Regions from separate parts of the Rhizobium mulingense genome, predicted to be linked through region 2. Evidence: predicted binding sites of a transcription regulator. Region 2 holds the regulator's gene; each other region holds the start of a gene.
The links. The regulator PhoB, encoded in region 2, activates phosphate uptake and scavenging genes when phosphate is short. The targets are predictions, from matches to a motif close to TGTCATNNANCTGTCAT.
Positions count from the first base shown of each region.

Region 1: PYR71_RS26180 (UDP-2,3-diacylglucosamine diphosphatase) is a predicted target of PhoB. The motif match lies at 5,101-5,117, and genes of this name have one in related genera.
Region 3: phnC (phosphonate ABC transporter ATP-binding protein) is a predicted target of PhoB. The motif match lies at 2,705-2,721, and genes of this name have one in related genera.

Region 1 covers NZ_JARFVE010000014.1:111,720-119,562, forward strand. The annotation lists gene PYR71_RS26160 (ABC transporter ATP-binding protein) at 1-627, opposite strand, end outside; gene PYR71_RS26165 (ABC transporter permease) at 629-1,798, opposite strand; gene dgcA (N-acetyl-D-Glu racemase DgcA) at 1,897-2,880, shown strand; gene PYR71_RS26175 (MFS transporter) at 2,832-4,052, opposite strand; gene PYR71_RS26180 (UDP-2,3-diacylglucosamine diphosphatase) at 4,230-5,039, opposite strand; gene PYR71_RS26185 (histidine phosphatase family protein) at 5,247-5,996, shown strand; gene PYR71_RS26190 (FAD-binding oxidoreductase) at 6,122-7,558, opposite strand; gene PYR71_RS26195 (GNAT family N-acetyltransferase) at 7,774-7,843, opposite strand, start outside.
Region 2 covers NZ_JARFVE010000002.1:502,572-510,414, forward strand. The annotation lists gene PYR71_RS02595 (Hsp33 family molecular chaperone) at 1-460, opposite strand, end outside; gene argF (ornithine carbamoyltransferase) at 549-1,463, opposite strand; gene PYR71_RS02605 (aspartate aminotransferase family protein) at 1,501-2,700, opposite strand; gene PYR71_RS02610 (GcrA family cell cycle regulator) at 3,125-3,658, shown strand; gene phoB (phosphate regulon transcriptional regulator PhoB) at 4,137-4,820, opposite strand; gene phoU (phosphate signaling complex protein PhoU) at 4,952-5,665, opposite strand; gene pstB (phosphate ABC transporter ATP-binding protein PstB) at 5,710-6,525, opposite strand; gene pstA (phosphate ABC transporter permease PstA) at 6,541-7,843, opposite strand, start outside.
Region 3 covers NZ_JARFVE010000002.1:877,861-885,703, forward strand. The annotation lists gene PYR71_RS04485 (alpha-D-ribose 1-methylphosphonate 5-phosphate C-P-lyase PhnJ) at 1-447, shown strand, start outside; gene phnK (phosphonate C-P lyase system protein PhnK) at 444-1,220, shown strand; gene phnL (phosphonate C-P lyase system protein PhnL) at 1,348-2,055, shown strand; gene PYR71_RS04500 (DapH/DapD/GlmU-related protein) at 2,052-2,669, shown strand; gene phnC (phosphonate ABC transporter ATP-binding protein) at 2,788-3,633, shown strand; gene phnD (phosphonate ABC transporter substrate-binding protein) at 3,717-4,622, shown strand; gene phnE (phosphonate ABC transporter, permease protein PhnE) at 4,689-5,648, shown strand; gene phnE (phosphonate ABC transporter, permease protein PhnE) at 5,656-6,999, shown strand; gene PYR71_RS04525 (DUF1045 domain-containing protein) at 7,141-7,836, shown strand.

The sequences.
Region 1 (7,843 bases), on a different contig from region 2:
CAGTCCCAGGCTATCGCGCAGATTGGCGATCAGTTCGTCGAATTCGGCCGCCCCGATCGGATCGAGACCTGAGGTCGGTTCGTCCAGGAAGACGAGTTCAGGATCGAGCGCCAGGGCGCGTGCAAGGGCGGCGCGCTTGATCATGCCGCCTGATAGTTCGGACGGGTATTTGTCGGCGGCATCGGCCGCGAGCCCCACCATGCGGATCTTCAGATGCGCCAGTTCATCCATCAGCGAGCGCGGCAGGTCGAGATATTCGCGCATCGGCACCTGGATATTTTCCTTGACCGTAAGCGACGAGAACAATGCACCTTGCTGGAACAGCACGCCGAGCCGCATGTCGAGCGCGTTGCGCTGCGGCTCGTCGAGTTCGTCGAAGTCCTGACCGAAGATCTTGATCGTGCCCGAGCGGCGCGGCAGTAGCCTCAGCACCGTGCGCATCAGCACCGATTTGCCGGTTCCCGACGCGCCGACGAATCCAAGGATTTCGCCGCGATAGATATCGAGGTTGAGATTGTCGAGCACCACTTTCGAGCCAAACCCGACGGTGACGTCGCGCGCCGAAAGCACGACATCCCTGCCCTGTCCTTCGCTTTCGATCGCTTGCTCGTTCACGCGGTCCGCCATGCTAGAAGTTGATCGCTGCATAAAACATCGCAAAAAGCCCGTCCATCAGGATAACGACGAAAATCGCCTTCACGACAGAGGCCGTCACGTGCTGGCCGAGTGATTCGGCGCTGCCGCCGACCTTCAGCCCTTCGACGGCGGCGACGATACCGATGACGAGCGCCATGAACGGCGCCTTGATCATGCCGGACAGGACGGTCGACAGTGTCACCGCCTCGTGCAGGCGCGCCAGGAAGTTGGCGAAGGTGATGCCGGAATAGCCCCACGCGACGGCCGCCGCGCCGGCAAGCGAGGCGAAATTCGCCAAGACCGTCAGCAGCGGCAGCGCGATGGTCAGCGCCACCAGCCGCGGGAAGATCAGCACGCCGATCGGATTCAGGCCCATCACCTTCAGCGCGTCGATCTCCTCGCGCATCTTCATCGAGCCAATTTCGGCGGTGATCGCGCTGCCGGAACGGCCGGCGATCATGATCGAGGTCAGCAGCACCCCGATTTCGCGCAATTGCAGGATGCCGACGAGATCGACGACGAAAACCTCCGCGCCGAAGTAGCGCAGCTGGAAGGCGCCCTGCTGCGCGATGATCGCCCCGATCAGGAATGACATCAGCAGGATAATCGGAACGGCGCGAACGCCCATATGATCGATCTGATTGACGATCGAAGCCGGCGAAACGCCGCTGCCGCGGCCGAACTTCATCTGCGCGCCGCGCACCGCCGAGCCGAGGATATACATGGCGGCGGCGAGATTGTCCCAGACGTCGTAGGTCATTTTGCCGATCGGCGCGAGGATGCGCGCGGCGACGGAAACCTTCTCCCTCGTCTCCGGCTCCGGTTTGCCCGGCTCCTCGGAAAACATCGCCAGCATTTCGTCGATATGCGGATTGGTGCCTTGGAAGCGGACCGTCCGCCCGGCCGCGTCCGCTTCCTTTTTCAGCCGGCACAGCAGCCAGATGCCCGCCGTATCGATATCGGTGATCTCAGACAGATCGACCGTCAGGTTACCGGACTTCTGGTGCAGGAGCTTTTCGAAATCGCGCAGCACAAGATGCACATAGGCGCTGCGCCAGTTGCCGCTCAGACGCACATGCTGTCCCGAACCATCGGACTGGTCGTCCACGGCAAGCGAGGCAGCGTTGCGATTCTCGGCGTTCAAGATACTTGTGTCTTTCAAGGCTTACAGCGACAGTGCCGACTCGCGAAGCGGTTCGTCGCCCGGCGCGTCAATATACAGAAGCAACGTGCAATTTCCATGCTCGCAGGACAGCAATAATGCCGCGCATCCTTGATATCCAGATGAATTCCTTTCCGATTGCCGGAACCTTCACCATCGCGCGGGGCGCAAAGACGCAGGCCGAGGTCATCACCTGCACGCTGACGGACGAAGGGGCTGAGGGGCATGGCGAATGTGTGCCCTATCGCCGCTACGGCGAAACGATGGAGAGTGTTCTTGCTCAGATCGAAGCCGCGCGTCCGCTGATTGAGGCAGGCATCTCGCGACGCGACCTGCTGTCGGCGATGCCGCCCGGCGCTGCCCGCAACGCCGTCGATTGCGCCCTCTGGCATCTGGAAGCGAAACAGACGGGCCAAAGCGTCGCGTCTCGACTGGGCATTGCCGATCCGAAACCGCTGACGACAGCCTATACCATCTCGCTCGGCGAACCGGAGGTGATGGCGGCCCAGGCGCGCGAACATGCCGGCCGCGCCCTGCTGAAGGTCAAGGTCGGCACTGGCGACGATGAAAGCCGCATCCGCGCCGTCCGCGCGGCCGCGCCCGAGGCCGCAATCATCCTCGATGCCAATGAAGGCTGGCCGGAAGCGGTGCTGGAGCGTCACCTCAACATCGCCGCGGAGGCGGGCGTGACGCTCGTCGAGCAGCCGCTGCCGGCCGGCCGCGACGCCTTGCTTGCCGAGATCCACCGCCCGCTCCTCGTCTGCGCCGACGAGAGCGTCCACCATACCGGCGACCTCGCAAGCCTTGCCGACCGCTATGACGCGATCAACATCAAGCTCGACAAGGCAGGTGGCTTCACCGAAGCCCTGGCGATGAAGACGGAAGCCGAGCGGATCGGCTTCGCCATCATGATCGGCTGCATGGTCGGCACCTCGCTTGCCATGGCGCCGGCGGTGCTGCTCGCCCAGAATGCCGATTTCGTCGATCTCGACGGTCCGCTGCTGCTCGCCCGGGACCGCGAGCCCGGCCTGCGCTACGTTGCTTCTCTGGTTTTTCCGCCCGAAAGCAGCCTCTGGGGCTGAAGGTAATAGGCCGAGATGACGAGGCCGAGGCCACAGAGCGCGACCAGCGCCATGACGTAAAAGCTGACGACGCCGAGTAAGGCATAGAGATAACCTGCTGCGATGGTCATCAGGGCCATCGCCATGCCGACATAGAAGAAATAGGCGCCTTGGGCCGAGGCTTCCTGCGTCTCCTGCACCGTCGCCACGATTCGCCGCTGCACGCCGGTATGCACGAAGGCGTAGGTAAAGCCGTGGAAGCATTGCAGCAGGAAGAAACCGGCGAGGCCCGTGTTCATGGGAAAAAGGATCCAGCGGCAGACGCTGACGGCGCAGCCGAAGCGGATCAGCGTCCAGGCATTGAAGCGCCGGTTGAGACGCTTTGACAGGAAGAATACCGTCACCTCCGAAGCGACACCGGCGCTCCAGAGCAGACCGACCTCAGCGCCGGAAAAGCCCAGCTGATGCCAGTAGATCGACGAGAAAGCGTTGAGCACGGCATGGCTTGACTGCTGGATGGCGACGCCGATCAGGAGCAGCAGCAGTTGCGGCTCGCGCAGGCCGCTGCCGGTGGCGGCGGGAATGTTGATCGGCTGGCCACGCCGCCGCGTCGGCCCGATGCGCGGACAAAAGATCGCCATGACGACAGTCATGGTAAAGCCGAACACCATCACCGGCAGCACCATCTCGCCGCCCCACCGGCTGATCAACTGGCCGCCGCCGAGCGTCGACACGATGAAGGCGATCGAGCCCCAGACGCGCATCGACCCGTAATCGAGCCCCCAGCGGCGCACGCCGGAGATGACGATCGATTCGACGACCGGCAGATAGGGCGCGAAGGTGGCCCCCTGCAGCGTATAGACGATCGTCACCGGCCAGAAACTCGTCGTCCAGTAGAGCGCGATCGCCGTCAGCAGCGACAGGCCGCCCGACCAGAGCAGCACATCGGCACGTTCCTTCAAGCGGTCGGCGATCATGGCGACGATGGGCGCCACCAGCACGCGGACCACCATGGGTAAGGCAAGGATGATGCCGATCTCATGGTCGCTGAAACTGTGGGTCGCGAGCCAGATGGGGAAGAACGGCAGAACGATGCCGTTGACCAGCAGCGGCGCACAATAGGAAAGCGCGCTGAGCAGCCGGAAGCGCGGCGGCGCTCCCTCACTCGTCGGGGAATGTTGAACGGGAATCATGGGGGGACCTGAAGGAAACTGACGTTGTCCTAACACGCCATCCCGGATGCGACTATTGCGAGAAATAGCCCTCCTGAAACGTTTTAGAAAATAAATAGGGCTTGTCGCCTGACGGTAACGGCTAAATTCCTGGAAAGTACTGGCGCGGGTGGGCCGGCAGGAATAAGTCAGCCGAAATCAAGCAGCCTGGGGTGCCAACTCTGCCTCGTTCCACTCGACCGCGGTCAGCGCCGGCACGGTGCTGGCGAGCGTCCGCCAGGTGATCAATTCGAACGTGCCGTCCTCGTGCTCGGCGACCGCCGTGCAGCTTTCCACCCAATCGCCGGTATTGATGTAGCGGATGCCTTCCATGTCCTGGATGATCGCGTGGTGGATATGGCCGCAGATCACCCCGTCGGCACCGCTCTTGCGCGCCTCTTCGGCGACGACGCGCTCGAATTCGCCGATGAAATTGACGGCATGCTTGACCTGCAGCTTGGCCCAGGCCGAGAAAGACCAGTAGGGCATGCCGAGGCGGCGGCGCACGGCCGCCAGCAGGATGTTGATGCGGATGGCCGTATCGTAGGCCCAGTCCCCGAGATAGGCGAGCAGGCGGGCATTGCGAACAACGACGTCGAATTCGTCGCCATGCAGGATCAGGTATTTCTTGCCATCGGCGCCGTCATGCATCATCCGCTCGACGACCTCGATGCCGCCGAAGTGCATGCCCGGGAAATCGCGCAGGAACTCGTCGTGATTGCCGGGGATATAGACGACGCGCGTGCCCTTGCGCGCCTTGCGCAAGAGCTTCTGGACGACGTCATTGCAGACCTGCGGCCAATACCAACTGCGCTTCAGCCGCCAGCCGTCGACGATGTCGCCGACGAGAACGATCGTATCCGCCTCGTGGTAGCGCAGGAAATCCAGCAGGAAGTCGGCCTTCGCGGCCTTCGAGCCGAGATGGACATCGGAAATGAAGAGCGTGCGGAAATGTCTGGGTTCCATCATGTCTATCACGAGCTACGGCTCATGCCCCATCTTTCATATAGCCCTCCAAAACCAGACTCGTGTTTCAGGAAGATGACAGGCTGGGGAAAAGCCCAGCAAAGCCCTGCTGGCGGGACGCTCGCCGCACGGCGCAGCGACAATCTTGCCCTGTCTGTTGTGCGCGTTCATGATGATGGCGATTCCAGATCCGACACTGCGGGATGTCTGATGCGTCTCTTTCTCGTTCGCCACGGCGAATCCCTCGGCAACATCGACGAACGGGCCTACCGCCAGTTCGGCGATCACAACGTGCCGCTGACGCAATGGGGCTACCGGCAGGCGCTGGAGGCCGGCGGTATGATCGCCGCCTATCTGCAGGCCGTGCCGAGTTCCGGTCTCGGCAAGCTGCACATCTGGTACTCGCCATTCCTGAGGACGCGGCAGAGCAAGGACGCCGTGCTCGAAGCCCTGCCGGCAAGCGTCGTCGGCGATATCAGGGAGGATTATCTGCTGCGCGAGCAGGATTTCGGTCTCTTCACCGAAATTTACGACCACGCCGAACGGAAACAGAAGTTTCCCGAGGAATTCGAAAAATGGGCGAGGCTGCGCAGCAATAGCGGCAAATTCTACGCACGGCCGCCGGATGGCGAGAGCCGTGCGGACGTGGCCCAGCGGGTGCGCCTGTTCCTCCAGACGGTCATGCGAGACGCCGAAAATGACGATCACAACGTCGTCATCGTCGGCCACGGCGTCACCAATCGGGCGGTCGAAATGAACTTCCTGCGCCACACTGTCGAATGGTTCGAGCGCTCCGACAATCCCGGAAATGCCGACATCACGCTGATCGAGGGCACGCGCTCGCAAGGCTACGCGTCGATCCTGCTGCACCGTGCGGCCGACCGGTTGCCTGGACAAGAAGGCGAGCTGCGCGATGTCCATGGTGCCGACGTGACGCTCGCGCCGAGGCTTGGTGGCTAGTCAGCTGAGTGGAAAGACGAGGCTCGGATCCATTTCATCGTTCCGATGTCTGCTCCACCTGGCGCGCACGACTTAGTCCCTCCCCCTTGTCGGGAAGGGTTTTGACAGTCGCCGAGCGATATCAATCAGGCGGCCCTCACAGCCATCGGCTTCACATTCTGGTTCATGCGGAACAGATTATTCGGATCGTAGCGCAGCTTGATTTCAGCGAGACGCGCGTAATTGGCGCCATAAGCCATCTCGACCCGATCCGTCTCATCCTCCGGCATGAAGTTGATATAAGCGGTACCGACAGCATGTGGCTTGGTTGCCTCGAAGAGTTCGCGCGCCCAGCCGATGCATCTTGCATCCATTCCGGTTTCCCGCCAGCGCGCATGCACGTTCATGACGAAATGCGAACTGCGCTGCGGAAATGCGGTGGCTTCTGTGGGAATACGGCCGGCGGCACCGCCGACATGGCCGATGAATATTTCGCATTCCGGCCCCGGCAGCTTGCCCACGGCGTTGAGCAGGACGTCGATCGCCGCATCCGAGAGGGAGACGAAATCCTGGCTCTTCCAGTAATTACGCGCGCCAGGTGTCAGAAGCGGATCGAATGCCTGCTGCCAGCCGGTAAACGGCACCGGACCGACGACATCGGCAATCGGTTTTCCGATCGCCCGCAATCTGGCCGTCGCCTTTTCCCCCGCGGCGATATCTCCGCAATAGCACATGGCGAGCACCACGATCTCCTTGCCGTGCCATTCGGCCGGAAGGAACGGCAGCGGCGGCGCCTGGCGCATCACCACCCAGCAGGTCAGTTCATCGGGTGCCTCGTCCAGCGCCCGCCGATATTCCTGCAGCACCTTCTCCGCATCGGCGAAAGGATGCACGACCAATCCGGCGAGTACTTCGGAATGGAGCGGGTTGAGCTGGAATTCGAAGGAGGTGACGACGCCGAAATTGCCGCCGCCGCCACGCAGCGCCCAGAAGAGATCCGGTCTTTCCGTCTCACTCGCTTTGACCAGCTCGCCATCGGCCGTCACGACATCCACCGAAACCAGATTATCGAGCGTCAGCCCGAACTTACGGGTGAGCCAGCCGAAACCACCGCCGAGCGTCAGGCCGGCGATCCCGGTCGTCGAATTGATGCCGGTCGGCAGCACCAGCCCGAAGGCCAGCGTTTCCTTGTCTATGTCACCAAGTGTGGCACCCGGTTCGATTCTCGCGCGGCGTATCTCGGGATCCACCCGCACGGATTTCATCGGCGAGAGATCTATGACGACACCGCCTTCGCAGACGGCGTTTCCAGCAATGCCGTGCCCACCGCCACGCACCGAAACGAGCAGATTATTGTCGCGCGCAAACCGTACCGCACGCACGACATCGGCAGCACCCGCGCAGCGCGCGATGAGGCCTGGCCGGCGGTCAATCATCGCATTCCAGATCGCCCGAGCCTCATTGTAATCCGTATCCTTGCTGGTCAGGAGATTGCCGCGAAATCCGGCAGCAAACGCGTCCATGGCCGCGTCATTGACCATCGTCTGCCCCTTTTGCAGGGTCATGAGGTTCAAATTGTCCATGATTTCCTCCATGCGACCGGCGCCCCGCACCGTCGCGGCCGGCATTTTGCGCTTGCTGCAGCCGTCAGACAAGTTTTCCAAAAGGATTAGCTCTCGACTGGCACAAGAGGAGAGAAGCGACTCTCATTGAATTTACATTCGGTGCGAGCGCTGCCGAAGGGCCAATCTTTGTGTGGCGGCCACGCACCATTCGCCCATGTGGGGATCGCGTGTCCTCACTCGCCGGAGAACACTTTCTTCAGGAAGAACCGGCGAGGCGTCTGCTCGTCCCCTTCAAGTTCACCA
Region 2 (7,843 bases):
AGGTGCCGTCGAGCGCGACAATGCCCTGATAGGGCTGGGCGAACTTGCCCTGATCGATGGTGAAGGCGAGCACGCCCTTGCCGAGCAATTGCTCCGGCTCGGTTTCGCCGGCTTCAACCGCCTTGGCAAGCAGCGCCTGATCGAAACGGGCATAGGCGCGGACATTTTCCGGCGTCGAGAAATCGGCGACGAGAAGATCGACTGGGCCATCGCCCTTGGTCTGCACGGTGAACTTGCCGTCGAATTTCAGCGAGGTGCCGAGCAGCACGGTCAGCACGACGACTTCGGCAAGAAGCCGGGCGACGGGCGCGGGATAATGGTGGCGCTCGAGGATCGCATCGAGCATCGGGCCGAGCTGGACGGCGCGGCCGCGCACATCCAGACCCTCCACCTGAAAGGGGACGACATGGTCATCGCCGGCGAAATCGAACTGGCCGAGGGCGGCTGCAGCTTCTGCCATGGCTTTCACTCCTAGTTTCAAGCGATGAGCAAGGGTGCCCTTCGCTCGCGCGGCCGCGCGTTGTTCGCGCGCGGCGTCCGATTATGGTTCAGATCGCGCCCAGGCACCAAGCAAGAATCGACTTCTGCGCGTGAAGACGGTTTTCCGCTTCATCGAAGACCACGGATTGCGGGCCGTCGATCACCTCATCCGTCACTTCCTCGCCGCGATGGGCAGGCAGGCAATGCATGAACAATGCATCGCTGCCGGCCTTGGCCATCAAGGCCGCATTGACCTGATAAGGCTGAAAGACGTTGTGACCCCGGGCCCGATGTTCCTGATTCATGGAGACCCAGGTATCGGTCACCACGCAATCGACGCCTTCGACCGCACGGTCGGCATCATGGCAGAGCATGATTTCGGCGCCCTCATTGCGGGCCCAGTTCAGATAGTGATCCTTGGGCTCCGAACCAAGGGGTACGGCCATGTTCATGCGGTAGCCGAAACGCGCGGCCCCCTCGACCAGCGAATGCAGCACATTGTTGCCGTCGCCGGTCCAGGCGATGGTCTTGCCCTTGATCGGGCCGCGATGCTCTTCGAAGGTCATGATGTCGGCCATGATCTGGCAGGGATGGGTATCATCCGTCAGCGCGTTGATCACGGGCACCGTCGCATGCTCGGCAAGCTCCAGCAGGCGCGAGTGCTCGGTGGTGCGGATCATGATCGCATCGACATAACGCGACAGCACCTTGGCGGTGTCGCCGATCGTCTCGGCTCGGCCGAGCTGCATTTCGGTGCCTGACAAAAACAGCGTTTCGCCGCCGAGCTGGCGCATGCCGACGTCGAAGGAGACGCGGGTGCGCGTCGACGGCTTCTCGAAGATCATCGCCAGCATCTTGCCGGCGAGCGGCTTGTCGCCCTGGCCGGCCTTGAAGGCCTGCTTACGGGAAAGCGCATCGTTCATGATGGTTCTGAGGTCGGCCGATGTGACGGCCGAAAGATCGAGGAAATGTTTAGGAGCCATGTTCTTACCTGTCGTGCGCCCGAGGGCGGCAATCCCTTCAAGCCGTCTTCTTGACCTTGGAGGCGCGGATGCTCTCGGCGGCGCGTTCGAGGCGGGCGAGACCCTCGCGGGCTTCCTCGGCGGTGACGACGAGCGGCGGAAGAAGGCGGATGACGTTGTCGCCGGCCGGCACGCCGAGCAGATGCGCGGCGCGGATCGCCTGCAGCAGTTCGGCCGAGGGGACGGCCGCCTTGACGCCGAGCAGCAGGCCTTCGCCTCGGATATCCTCGATCACATCGGGATAACGGTCCTTCAGCGAGGCCAGCCCCTGACGGAAGACCAGCGCGACGTCGCGCACATGTTCAAGGAAGCCGTCGGCGAGAATGACATCGAGCACGGCGCTGCCGACGGCCATGGCCAGCGGATTGCCGCCATAGGTCGAACCATGGGTGCCGACCTTCATGCCGGAAGCGGCCTCAGCGGTCGCAAGGCAGGCGCCGAGCGGGAAGCCGCCGCCGATGCCCTTGGCGACAGCCATGATATCGGGCGTGATGCCGGACCATTCATGGGCGAAGAGCTTGCCGGTGCGGCCGACGCCGGTCTGGACCTCGTCGAGGATCAGCAGCAGGCCGTTTTCGTCGCAGATCCGGCGAAGCGCCTTCATGAATTCGCTGGTGGCGGGGCGCACGCCGCCCTCGCCCTGCACCGGCTCGATCAGGATTGCCGCCGTCGCATCGGTAATGGCGGCGCGCACAGCCTCGATGTCGCCGAACGGCACCTGATCGAAACCCGGAGCCTTGGGGCCGAAACCTTCGAGATATTTCTCCTGACCGCCGGCGGCGATCGTCGCAAGCGTGCGCCCATGGAAGGCGCCTTCGAAGGTGATGATATGGAAGCGCTCGGGATGGCCCTTGGAAAACTGATAGCGGCGCGCCGTCTTGATCGCGCATTCAAGCGCCTCGGCACCGGAATTGGTGAAGAACACCTTGTCGGCGAAAGTGGCGTCCGTCAGCCGTTTGGCCAGCCGCTCCTGGCCGGGGATCTCATAGATGTTGGAGAGGTGCCAGACCTTGTCGGCCTGCTCCTTCAGCGCCGCGACCACATGCGGATTGCCGTGGCCGACGGAGGTGACGGCGACGCCGGCGCCGAAATCGAGATAACGCTCGCCGCCTTCGGTGATCAGCCACACGCCCTCGCCTCGCTCGAACCGCAGCGGGGCACGAGAATAGGTGTCATAAAGCGGCGCGGCTTCGGCCATGGCGCGGGTCTCCCGATCAGCGTTGTCAAGTACGGACTCCGGCTAAGAAAACCAGGCCCGAAAAATCAAAAATGCCGCCTTTCGGCGGCGATCGGTACTATTTCCTTTTCGCGCTGCAATGTCAACAAAACTGCGGCCTTAGCGGATGCAGCAAGCTTGCACAGCGGCATTTTCAGCCTTCAACAGGCATTATTGCAGAAATGACACGCAGGGGCAGCAAGTTGGGGAAAACTACGAATTCGATTCATCCGGATTCCCGCGACTCTTGTCACGGAGTCAGCCTCACACTAGGTTAAAGTTCAATTACTAGACTGCATGCGGCGGAACTAGTCACCAAAATTGATCAAGCGTTTCTTGTTTCGGAGGCTTCCGGGACAACGGTGAGGGATTCTGCCATCACCAACGCAAAAGGTGGAGACAGGGCATGAACTGGACAGACGAGCGGGTCGAGAAACTCAAGAAGCTGTGGTCCGAAGGGCTCAGCGCCAGCCAGATCGCGGCGCAGCTCGGCGGTGTCAGCCGAAACGCCGTTATCGGCAAGGTACACCGGCTGAGCCTGCCGGGCCGCGCCAAGGCCGGCGGCACGGCGACGGCGGCGCGCACGCCGAAGCGCCAGACATCGGCGCCGCGCGCGCCGAACTACGCCTCCCGAATTACCACCCGCACCGTTACCCGCCAGCAGGGCGCAACGATGCTGAAGGAAGAGATCGAGATCGAAACGATCGAGGAAATGGAATATGTTCCGAAGGGCAATGTGGTTGTGCCGATCTCGCGCCGCCTCGGCCTGACGGAACTGACCGAACGCACCTGCAAATGGCCGGTCGGCGATCCGCTGAAGGAGGATTTCCACTTCTGCGGCTGCGAATCCCCCGACAATTCGCCTTATTGCAGCTATCATCAGAAGCTCGCCTATCAGCCGGTCAATGAACGGCGCCGGGCGGCAGCGCGGGTCAGCTGAGCGAGCGGACCAGTCATGGAAATGCGAAACGGGCCCGCGCGGCCCGTTTTTTTGTGGAGCGACGGAGCTGTGGCGTTAGGTGCTGATACGGCAAAGAGCGCAAACCCGTCCAGATCTTAGATCAATTCCAGGAAACGCCTGAAGCGGTTTTTTCAAGGACTCCATTAGAGGACTCTTGTTTCCATGAAAGGCTGAATCGCTCTAGCTTAGTTGCTCCAGACGTCTCGCTTCTTGCCGGTCGTCCTCCCCAAACTCCGTCATCCCAGGGCTTGCTCCTGGGATCCACAACCAAGCACGCGGCTTCAATTGTTTGTCTGCAGTTGGATGCCATGGCCGCGCGGTTCCAGCAGCATGGATCAGGGTCAAGCCCTGGGATGACGGAGGAGAAGTGGTGCCGAACACGCATAGGCTGCGCTGGCGCATTGCGAGTGGAAAGGCTGCACCGGTGGGAACGCCGACCACACACACTTCCTGCGCCTCACGCTTCCATCGAATAGCCGGCGCCGCGCACGGTGCGGATGACGTCCTGCATGTTGGAGAAATTCAGCGCCTTCCGCAGGCGGCCGACATGGACGTCGACGGTGCGTTCGTCGACATAGATATCGTGGCCCCAGACGCCGTCGAGCAATTGCGAGCGGGAGAAGACGCGGCCCGGCGACGACATCAGGAATTCCAGCAGGCGAAATTCGGTCGGACCGAGGCGGACCTCGCGGCTCTTACGATGGACGCGGTGGGTTTCGCGGTCGAGCTCGATATCGCCGCATTTCAGCACCGAGGACAGCACCTCGGGGCGGGCGCGGCGCAGCATCGCCTTGACGCGGGCGACGAGCTCGGGGGTTGAGAACGGTTTGACGACGTAATCGTCGGCGCCGGTGGAAAGCCCGCGGACACGCTCGCTCTCCTCGCCGCGCGCCGTCAGCATGATGATCGGCAGACGCTCGGTTTCCGGCCGCATGCGCAGGCGCCGGCAAAGTTCGATGCCGGAGACGCCGGGCAGCATCCAGTCGAGGATGAGCAGGTCGGGCGTGCGCTCCTGAAGCCTGATTTCGGCCTCGTCGCCGCGCAGGATGGTATCGACCTCGAAGCCTTCCGCTTCGAGATTATAGCGAAGGAGCACGCTGAGGGCCTCTTCGTCTTCAACAACTGCAACTCTCGGGATCATGCGTGTTCGTCTCCTCGCGCATGATCCTTAAATCCGGAGTGATTTAAGCCAGGATCCCGCGCAAAATCAGAAATTGGCTGCGACCTCTTTGCGCGCCCCGAACGGGCACGCACGCAATGGGCTCGACACGGTTATTCCGTGGCGGCACCGACGGTGTTGGCACTGTCATCCTTCGGACGATCGCCTTCCGGCTGGGCTCCCGTCGCCATGTAGTAGATCGTTTCGGCAATATTGGTGGCATGGTCGCCGATGCGCTCGATGTTCTTGGCGCAGAACAGAAGATGCGTGCAGCTCGTGATGTTGCGCGGATCCTCCATCATATAGGTCAGGAGCTCGCGGAACAGCGACGTGTACATCGCGTCGATCTCGTTGTCGCGCTCGCGGATGGCGGTCGCCTTGTCGGCGGCGCGCGTCGTATAGACGTCGAGCACTTCCTTGAGCTGGACGAGCGCCAGCTCGGACAGGTGCTCGAGGCCGCGGGCGAGCTTGCGCGGAACGCCGGTGCTCTGCACGGCGATGACGCGCTTGGCGGTGTTCTTGCCGAGGTCGCCGACACGTTCGAGATCGGCGGCGATGCGGATCGAACCCATGATTTCGCGCAGGTCCGCGGCCATCGGCTGACGGCGGGCGATGGTGACGATCGCCTTGTCACCGATTTCGCGTTCGGTGTGATCGAGGATCACATCGTCAGAGATGACCTTCTGCGCCAGCGCCGTGTCGCCGTTGACCAGGGCGCGAACGGATTCGGCGACCATCTGCTCGGCCAGGCCGCCCATTTCGGAAATTCGCCTGGAGAGGAACTTCAGATCATCATCATAGGCAGAATAAATATGTGTCGATGCCATGGGGCTTTGTCCTCGAATAACGGGAAGGCTTCGGATTGCCGCAATCAGCCGAAGCGACCCATGATGTAGTCCTGGGTGCGCGGATCGTCCGGGTTGGTGAACATCTTGTCGGTATCGTTCTCCTCGACGAGGTTGCCGAGGTGGAACATGGCGGTGCGCTGCGACACGCGCGCGGCCTGCTGCATGGAGTGGGTGACGATGACGATCGTGTAGTTTTCGCGCAGCTCATGAATCAGTTCCTCGACCTTGGCGGTGGCGATCGGGTCGAGCGCAGAGCAGGGTTCGTCCATCAGGATGACCTCGGGGCTGACGGCGACGGCGCGGGCAATGCACAGGCGCTGCTGCTGACCGCCGGAGAGGCCGGTGCCGGATTCATGCAAGCGGTCCTTGACCTCGTTCCAGAGGCCGGCGCGCTGCAGGCTGCTCTCGACAATCTGGTCAAGGTCGGCCTTCGACTTGGCCAGGCCATGGATGCGCGGGCCATAGGAGACGTTTTCATAGATCGTCTTCGGAAACGGGTTCGGCTTCTGGAAGACCATGCCGACGCGGGCGCGAAGCTCGACGACGTCGATGTCGGGATCATAGATATCGTCGCCGTCGAGGGTGATCTTGCCGGCGACGCGGCAGCCGTCGATCGTGTCGTTCATGCGGTTGAGGCTTCGCAGGAAGGTCGACTTGCCGCAGCCCGAGGGGCCGATCAGGGCGGTTACGGTGTTTTCGCGGATGTTCAGGTTCACATCGAAAAGCGCGCGCTTCTCGCCGTAGAAAACCGAGACATCCTGGCCGATCATCTTATACGGGACGTTGCTCATCTTCTGATCCAGCGCCTTTTCAACTGCAGCTTCCGTCAACATGTTCATAATGTTTAACTCCGTTTACCAGCGGCGCTCGAAGCGACGACGCAAGAGGATGGCGCCCATGTTCATGACAATCAGGAACAGGAGCAGGACGATGATGGCACCCGAAGTACGCTCCACGAAGGCACGTTCGGCCTCGTTCGCCCACATATAGACCTGCACGGGCAAGGCCGTCGAGGGCTCGAGCGGTGTCGCTGGCGCATTGGCGACGAAGGCGACCATGCCGATCAAGAGCAGCGGCGCGGTTTCGCCGAGCGCATGCGCCAGGCCGATGATCGTGCCGGTGAGGATGCCGGGCATGGCAAGTGGCAGGACGTGGTGGAACACCATCTGCATCTTCGAGGCGCCGAGACCGAGGGCTGCAGCGCGGATCGACGGCGGCACGGCGCGCAGCGCCGCGCGGGTGGCGATGATGATCGTCGGCAGGGTCATCAGCGTCAGCACCAGGCCGCCGACCAGCGAAGCCGAACGCGGCAGACCGATGAAGTTGATGAAGACGGAAAGGCCGAGCAGACCATAGACGATCGAGGGAACGGCGGCGAGGTTGTTGATGTTGACCTCGATCAGGTCTGTCAGCTTGTTCTTCGGCGCGAACTCCTCGAGATAGATCGAGGCGGCAACGCCGATTGGCAGGGAAAGCGCCAGCACGATCAGCATCAGGTAGAGCGAGCCGATGAGAGCGACGCCGAGGCCTGCCGCCTCAGGACGGCTGGAATTGCCGTTGACGAACAGGCCGGTGTTGAACTGCTTGTGGAGAGCGCCGCTCGCCTTCAGCTGGTTCATCCAGGTCACCTGCTTGTCGTTGACCTTGCGGTTCTTCTCATCGACGGAGAGATCGATCTGGCCCTTGTTGGCGCTGTCGATATTGGCGTCGGCGAGCAGCGATACATTGACCGTCTTGCCGATCAGCGAGGGATCGGCGACGACCATATCGCGCAGCTGGATCGGCGCGCCCTTGGAGAGCATGGCGGTCGCCTCGCGCACATCAGGCTTGCTCGACGCATTGATGTTCAGCTGCTTGACGATCGCCTCGCGCAGCAGAACCGGGTAATTGGCGGCAACCAGCACCGAAGGATCAGTCGCACGCTTGTTGTTCGGGTCGATCGTCTTCTCAGTGAATTCGATCGGCAGGGTGATCGCCGTCTGCTGAAAGGCCGTGTAGCCCTTGCCGATCACCGTCCAGAGCAGGATGAACAGGAAGACGAGACCGAAGGTGATAGCGGCGATGCCATAGGCCTGGAACCGGCGCTCGGCGGCGTAGCGGCGCTTGATGCCGATATCGCGGCGGGCAGGCGCCTTGGAGATGGTGACGCCTGATGTG
Region 3 (7,843 bases), 380 kb from region 2:
ATGCATGCGCTCGAGGAATACGGCCTGATGCATGTGAAGCTCTACGAGGACATCGCCCATAACGGCCGCATCGCCACGACCTATGCCTATCCCGTCAAGGTGCATGGCCGCTACGTCATGGATCCCTCGCCGACACCGAAGTTCGATAATCCGAAGATGCACAGGTCGGAAGCGCTGCAGCTTTTCGGCGCCGGACGCGAGAAGCGCATCTATGCGGTGCCGCCCTATACCGACGTCGTCAGCCTGGACTTTGAAGACCATCCCTTCGAAATCCAGCGCTTCGGCAAACCCTGCGCCCTTTGCGGCGCAGAAGAGGTCTACCTCGATGAGGTCATTCTCGACGACAAGGGCGGGCGCATGTTCGTCTGCTCCGATACCGACCATTGCGAAGACCGCCGCGCACAGGGGCATGCCGGCGAAATGCTGGCCCGGGAGGCTGCAGAATGACCGACACACCGCTTCTCAAAGTCCATGACGTTTCGAAATTCTACGGCAACCGCATCGGCTGCCGGAACATCTCCTTCGAGCTCTGGCCCGGCGAAGTGCTGGCCATCGTCGGCGAGTCCGGCTCCGGCAAGACGACGCTGCTGAACTGCCTCTCGACCCGGCTGATGCCGACGACCGGCAGCGTCGAATACCACATGCGCGACGGCAGCTACCGCGATCTCTACCGCATGAACGAGGCCGAGCGGCGCTTCCTGATGCGCACCGACTGGGGTTTCGTGCACCAGAACCCGGCCGACGGCCTGCGCATGGCGGTCTCGGCCGGCGCCAATGTCGGTGAACGGCTGATGGAGATCGGCGACCGGCACTACGGCAAGATCCGCGCCTCGGCGATCGACTGGCTCGAGCGCGTCGAGATCGATGCCGACCGCATCGACGACCAGCCGCGCGCCTTTTCCGGCGGCATGCGCCAGCGCCTGCAGATCGCCCGCAACCTCGTCACCGGCCCGCGCCTGGTCTTCATGGATGAACCCACAGGCGGCCTCGATGTCTCGGTGCAGGCGCGCCTGCTCGATCTCGTGCGCGGCCTCGTCAACGATCTCGGCCTCTCGGCCATCATCGTCACCCACGATCTCGCTGTCGCCCGCCTGCTCTCGCATCGGATGATGGTGATGAAGGACGGCTACGTCATCGAACACGGCCTCACCGACCGGGTGCTCGACGATCCCAGAGAACCCTACACGCAGTTGCTCGTCTCCTCGATCCTGCAGGTCTGAGGTCCGAAACCTAGAGCGGTTCAGTTTTCGTCGAAGCGCAGAACCGCTCTAACCTTTTGTTTTTACGCAATTCCGGACGGAAAACCGCTTCGCACTTTTCCCGGCATTGCTCTAGAAAGAAGACATCATGCCAACGCCCCTCGTCGTTTCCGAAGTCTCGAAGAGCTTCACCATGCATCTGCGCGACGGCATCAAACTGCCCGTCGTCTCCGATGTCGCCTTTTCGGTCGCAGCGGGCGAATGCGTCGTGCTCGGCGGCCCCTCGGGCATCGGCAAGAGCTCGCTGCTGAAGATGATCTACGGCAATTATGCCGTCGACACCGGCCAGATCCTTATCCGCCACGATGGGCGCATCGTCGATCTGGCCTCCGCCGATCCGCGCACCGTGCTCAATGTGCGGCGCCATACGCTCGGCTATGTCAGCCAGTTCCTGCGCACCGTGCCGCGCGTGGCGGCGATCGACGTGGTCGCCGAACCGCTGGTGGCGCGCGGCGAAGCAGCCGCCACGGCACGAGAAAAAGCGGGCGCCCTGCTGGCCCGGCTCAATCTGCCGGAAACACTCTGGCAGCTGCCGCCCGCGACCTTCTCCGGCGGCGAGCAGCAACGCGTCAACATCGCCCGCGGCTTCATCACCGAGCACACGATCCTGCTTCTCGACGAACCCACCGCCTCGCTCGACGCGAAAAACCGCGCCGTCGTCGTCGGCATGATCGCGGAAAAGAAGCAGGCGGGTGTCGCCCTTCTCGGCATCTTTCACGATGAGGAGGTGCGCGAGGCGGTCGCCGACCGCATCCTCGACGTCCAGCAGTTCTCACCGGGAAAGATTGCCGCATGAGCCGCAAGCTGGGTGTCGAGCCCTATATTCACGAAACAGCCGCCGTCAGCGATTCCACCTTCGGGCGCTATACCGAGGTCTCCGAACGCTGCCGCATCAGCGAAGCCACCTTCGGCGACTATTCCTACATCATGCAGGACGGCTCGGTCTGGTGCGCGACGATCGGCAAGTTCGTCAATATCGCCGCCGCCGTGCGCATCAACGCCACCAACCATCCGACCTGGCGGGCGACGCTGCATCATTTCACCTACCGCGCCGCCGACTACTGGCCGGACGGCGACATGGAGCAGGACTTCTTCGCCTGGCGGCGCGCAAACCGGGTGACGATCGGCAACGACGTCTGGATCGGCCATGGGGCGACCATCCTGCCCGGCGTCAGCGTCGGCAACGGCGCGGTGATCGGGGCCGGCGCCGTCGTTTCGAAGGACGTCGCGCCCTATGCGATCGTCGGCGGTGTGCCGGCTAAATTGATCCGCGAGCGCTTTCCCAAAGAGGTCGGCGAGCGCATGGACAGGCTCGCCTGGTGGGACTGGGAACATGACCGTCTGCGCCTGGCGCTCCAGGATTTCCGCAACCTGAGCGCGGAAGATTTTCTGTCGCGCTACGAGGGCTAGATACTGCCGCCACGGTGCCGGGATTTGTGACACGACTTACACAAATATGACATTGGAGGTTCATCAAGCGGGACTAATGCGATGCTGACAAAGGCCTGGATCGCAAGGGAAGAGCATGATGTTCGAGCTGAAGGATGTCACACGTCGGTTCGGAAAAAAGCTCGCCGTCGATGCCGTCACGCTCGACATTCCCCAGGGCCAGATGGTCGGCATCATCGGCCGCTCCGGCGCCGGCAAGTCGACGCTGCTGCGCATGATCAACCGCCTGCAGGAGCCGAGTTCCGGCTCCATTCATTTTTCCGGCGTCGAGGTCTCCGGGCTTCGCGGCCGGGCGCTGCGCAACTGGCAGCGCGACTGCGCGATGATCTTCCAGCAGTTCAACCTGGTGCCGCGCCTCGACGTTCTCACCAATGTCATGCTCGGCCGCCTCAACCACCGTTCGACGCTGATGAGCCTGCTCAACATCTTCACCCGCGAGGAACGCGTGCATGCGATCGCAGCGCTGGAACGCCTCGGCATCGAGCAGACGGCGCTGCAGGCAGCCGGCACGCTTTCCGGCGGCCAGCAGCAGCGCGTGGCGATCGCCCGGGCGCTGATGCAGAACCCGAAGATGGTGCTCGCCGACGAGCCGATCGCCTCGCTCGACCCGCTGAACGCCAAGATCGTCATGGATGCGCTGCGCGATATCAACGAACGCGAGGGCATCACCGTCATCACCAACCTCCACACGCTCGATACCGCCCGCAACTATTGTGAGCGCATCGTCGGCATGGCCGGCGGCCGCGTCGTCTTCGACGGCAAGCCCTCGGAGCTCACCGCCGAAGCGGTGAAGGCGATCTACGGGACGGATAAGGACGGCGCCGGCATCGACGAAACGATGACCTCGACCTCCATCAATATCGCTCCCGAACGGGCAGACAACCAATCCGCCGGCATCCAACCGCTGGCGCTGGCCGGTCTTTAGAGACGGTCGCGATCGAGCGCCCGCGTCAAGGGCACACTTCTTCGTAACGGGACACCGGAAACACCGGTCAATAGGAGAGACACATGTTGAAGAAAGCACTCTTTGCGGCAACGGCGCTCTTCGCGCTCGCCGGCGCCGGCCATGCTGCAGATCTCAAGGAATTCCGCATCGGCATCCTCGGCGGCGAAAACGAAACCGACCGCCTGCGCAACTATGCCTGCCTTGCCGACCACCTGAAGCAGGAATTCGGCTTCGAGAAGGTCTCGCTGTTCCCGGCCGCCGATTATGACGGCGTTATCCAGGGCCTGCTCGGCGGCACGCTCGACTTCGCCGAACTCGGCGCTTCCGGCTACGCAGCCGTCTACATCAAGGATCCGAAGGCTGTCACGCCGATCCTGACGACGCAGCAGAAGGACGGCTCGACCGGCTATTACTCGATCGGCCTCGCGCTGAAATCCTCCGGCATCAAGTCCATCAAGGACGCCAAGGGCAAGAAGCTCGGCTACGCCGATCCGGATTCCACCTCGGGCTACCTCGTTCCGCTGACGCAGATCCCGAAGGACACGGGCATGCCGAACGACAAGTTCTTCGCCTCGACGCAGTTCAACGGCGGCCACGAGAACAACCTGCTTGCCGCCTATGACGGCAAGGTCGACGTCGCCGTCGACGACTCGTCGGGCCTCGGCGATTTCAAGGACGGCTACACCTCCGGCACCTTCCGCAAGGAAGTCGACAAGGGCGCCGTCGATCCGAACAAGCTGGTCGAAGTCTGGCGTTCGCCGCTGATCCCGAACGGCCCGCTCGTCGTTCGCAACGCTCTCGGCCAGGACTGGCAGACGAAGCTTGCAGCCTTCTTCACGGCTCTGCCGGAGAAGGATCACAAGTGCTTCGCGGCTGTCGAAGGCGGCGACTACAAGGGCTACTCGCCCGTCAAGCACGACTTCTACAACGCCGTCGTTGAAGTCCGCAAAGCTGCTATCGGCGGCTGATCGGCATCGTGAATGCTGGGGCGGCCGGAAACGGCCGCCCTTATCTTATAACCGGGCGAGGCGTTGATGACTATTGCCGATACACAGCCGCACATGCAGAGCACGCAGGAGATCGGCACCGCCTGGGACCGTATGATCGCCAAGCGCCGCTTCTACACCATCCTCGGCCTGATCATCCTCATTGCGGCTTTCGTCAGTTCCGTCCGCTTCGCCGACGAGAGCAATGCCGGCCATTTCTTCGAGCGCCTGCCGCATCTCTTCGACTTCCTGAGCTGGCTCATCCCCAGGGACTGGAACGACGTCTGGCGCGCGCTGTTCGACATAGCAAGCGTGAACGACAGAGGCGGCGAGGAATTCAATTTCGACAAGGGCCGCGTCTACGTCTGGGGCGCCTTCTACATTCCCGAATATTTCGAGCTGATGATCGTCACCATCAACGTGGCGCTGATCTCGACCATCATCGCCTTCATCTTTGCCGTTCCCTTGAGCTTCTTTGCCGCCCGCAACCTGACGAGTTCATGGCCGCTGCGCATCTTCACCAAGCGGCTGATGGAATTCCTGCGCGCCTTCCCCGAGATCGTCATCGCCGGTCTGTTTTCGGCGATCCTGTCGATCGGACCGGTCGCCGCCATCATTGCCATCACCCTGCATACGATCGGCGCGCTCGGTAAACTTTTCTATGAAGTGGGCGAGAATATCGACATGAAGCCCGATGAGGGCATGAAAGCCGTCGGCGCCAACTGGTGGGAGCGCGTGCGCTTCGCCGCCCTGCCGCAGGTGCTGCCGAATTTCACCTCCTACGCGCTGCTGCGCCTGGAGATCAACGTGCGCGCCTCGACCATCATCGGCGCTGTGGGCGGCGGCGGCATCGGCGAGGAACTGAAGCTTTCGATCTCGCGCGGCTTCGGCGCCAAGACGATGGCGCTCGTTCTGCTGCTCTTCGTGACGATCGTCGCCGTCGACCAGTTCTCCGCATGGCTGCGCCGCCGGCTCGTCGGCGATCATGCCTTCCTCCTGCAACATTGAGGCCGCCATGACGGTGATCGACGCCAACCGCATGCATGAGATCGAAACGCGCTATCCGGAATATTTCCACCGGTCGTTCCGCCAGCGTTTCGGCGGGCTGATGATCGTCATCGCGACGCTGCTCTACAGCCTCTATGCCGTCTGGTTCTTCGACCTGCCCAAACTTTTTGCCGAGGCCCATTGGGAGCGCGTCGGCATCTATCTCAGCCAATGGGTGAGCTACGACGTGCAGCCGGAATTCCGCATCGGGGATGACGGCTCCATCGAGGTGCGTTATCCGCGTTTCTCGCCGCTCGGCGACAATCCGCATCCTGACTGGCTGATTAACAATCCCGACGGCAGCATCACCGTTTCGATCAGCGGCACCAGCCGCAGCGTCACCGTCTCGAAGAGCGAGACGATCGTCACCGCGCACGGCGTCAGCGTCCCGGTCGAGCTTTCCGGCGGCGCGCCGAAAGTCGTCGGGCCGGTGCCCGGCTGGATGACGGTTTATGACGACAATGTGCTCGCCGATCTCGGCTTTGCCGGCAATGTCAGCATATCCGTCGACCGGGTGAAAATCCGCAAGCGGTTCATCGGCTGGGCGAATTTCATCTTCGATACGCAATCGTCCTTCTTCGACAAGCCAGTCGGCGAGGTTATCAGCCTCATCGTCTCCGGGCCGCGCATCAAGCCCGACCAATCCAACCTGTCGCTCGCCTTCGACGACATCTGGAACAACAGCGAATGGCAGCATGGCGACGTCTGGACCAAGCTTTTCCAGACGATCGTCATGGCGTTCCTCGGAACGCTGCTCGGCGCGCTTACCGCCTTCCCGCTCGCCTTCATGGCAGCGCGCAACATCACGCCGAACCGCTTCCTGAACCAGGTGCTGAAGCGCTTCTTCGATTTCCTGCGCTCGGTCGACATGCTGATCTGGGCGCTGTTCCTGACGCGCGCCTTCGGTCCCGGCCCGCTTGCCGGCAGCGGCGCGATCTTTCTCACCGAGACCGGCACACTCGGCAAGCTCTATTCCGAAGGGCTCGAAAACATCGATAACAAGCCGCGGGAGGGCGTCAAATCGACCGGTGCCGAGACCGTGCTCGTCCATCGTTACGGCATTATGCCGCAGATCGTTCCCGTTATCGTCAGCCAGACGCTCTATCAATGGGAATCCAACGTGCGCGGCGCAACCATCATCGGCGCCGTCGGTGCGGGCGGCATCGGCCTCAAACTCTGGGAGGCCATGCGTACCAATGCCAACTGGGAAAACGTCGCTTACATGGTCATTCTGATCCTGATCGTCGTCTTCCTTTTCGACGCCGCCTCGAATGCGCTGCGCCATCGGCTGATGGGCACGAAAGCGCACTGATCCCCAGGCCAAAAGGCGATGGCGGTGCTGCCGTCATCATCATTCTGTCACGGAAATCTTTTAGCCGGGACCTGCTTGCGGTTCGCCGCCAAATCACTGCACATTGCGCTCCCCGTTTCGACGATCCCCAGGATAAAAGCCTTGCGCTACGCTCTCTATTTCTCGCCGCCGAAGGATGATCCCCTGACCGGCGCGGCCTCGCTCTGGCTCGGCCGCGATGCGTTCAGCGGTGAGACCTATGCTGCTCCGGATCATGAGCGGCTCGGCCAGGCGGAGCAGTTCGAGCTGACCGCCGATCCGCGCCGCTACGGCTTTCATGCGACGATCAAGGCGCCGTTTTCGCTCGCCGCTTCGGTCACCGAGAAGGACCTCCTGACAGTTGCCGAGGAGTTTGCCTCGCGCACGCCTGCCTTCGAGATTCCCGAACTGGTACTCGGCCAGCTCGGCCGTTTTTTTGCCCTCATTCCCGCTTCTCTTCATCAACCTCTTCAGGATTTCGCCGCGAAGGTGGTAAAGTCCTTCGAGCCGTTCCGCGCAACGCTTTCTCCGGCCGATATCGCGCGGCGCAACCCGGAGAAGCTCAGCGACAGCCAGCGCGCCAATCTGCAGCGCTGGGGTTATCCTTACGTCATGGAGGATTTCGGCTTCCACATGACACTGAGCGGCCAAGTGCCCGAGACACGCGCCGAGGTGATGAAAGCGATTCTGACCGAGCGTTTTGCCGATTTCACCGGCCGGCCGCTTTCGATTTCCGGCCTTGCCGTCTTCGTCGAGGAGACGCGCGGCGCCCCGTTCAAAGTCCATTCCTGGCTGCCGCTTTCCGGCGCCAAAAGCTGAAAGACCT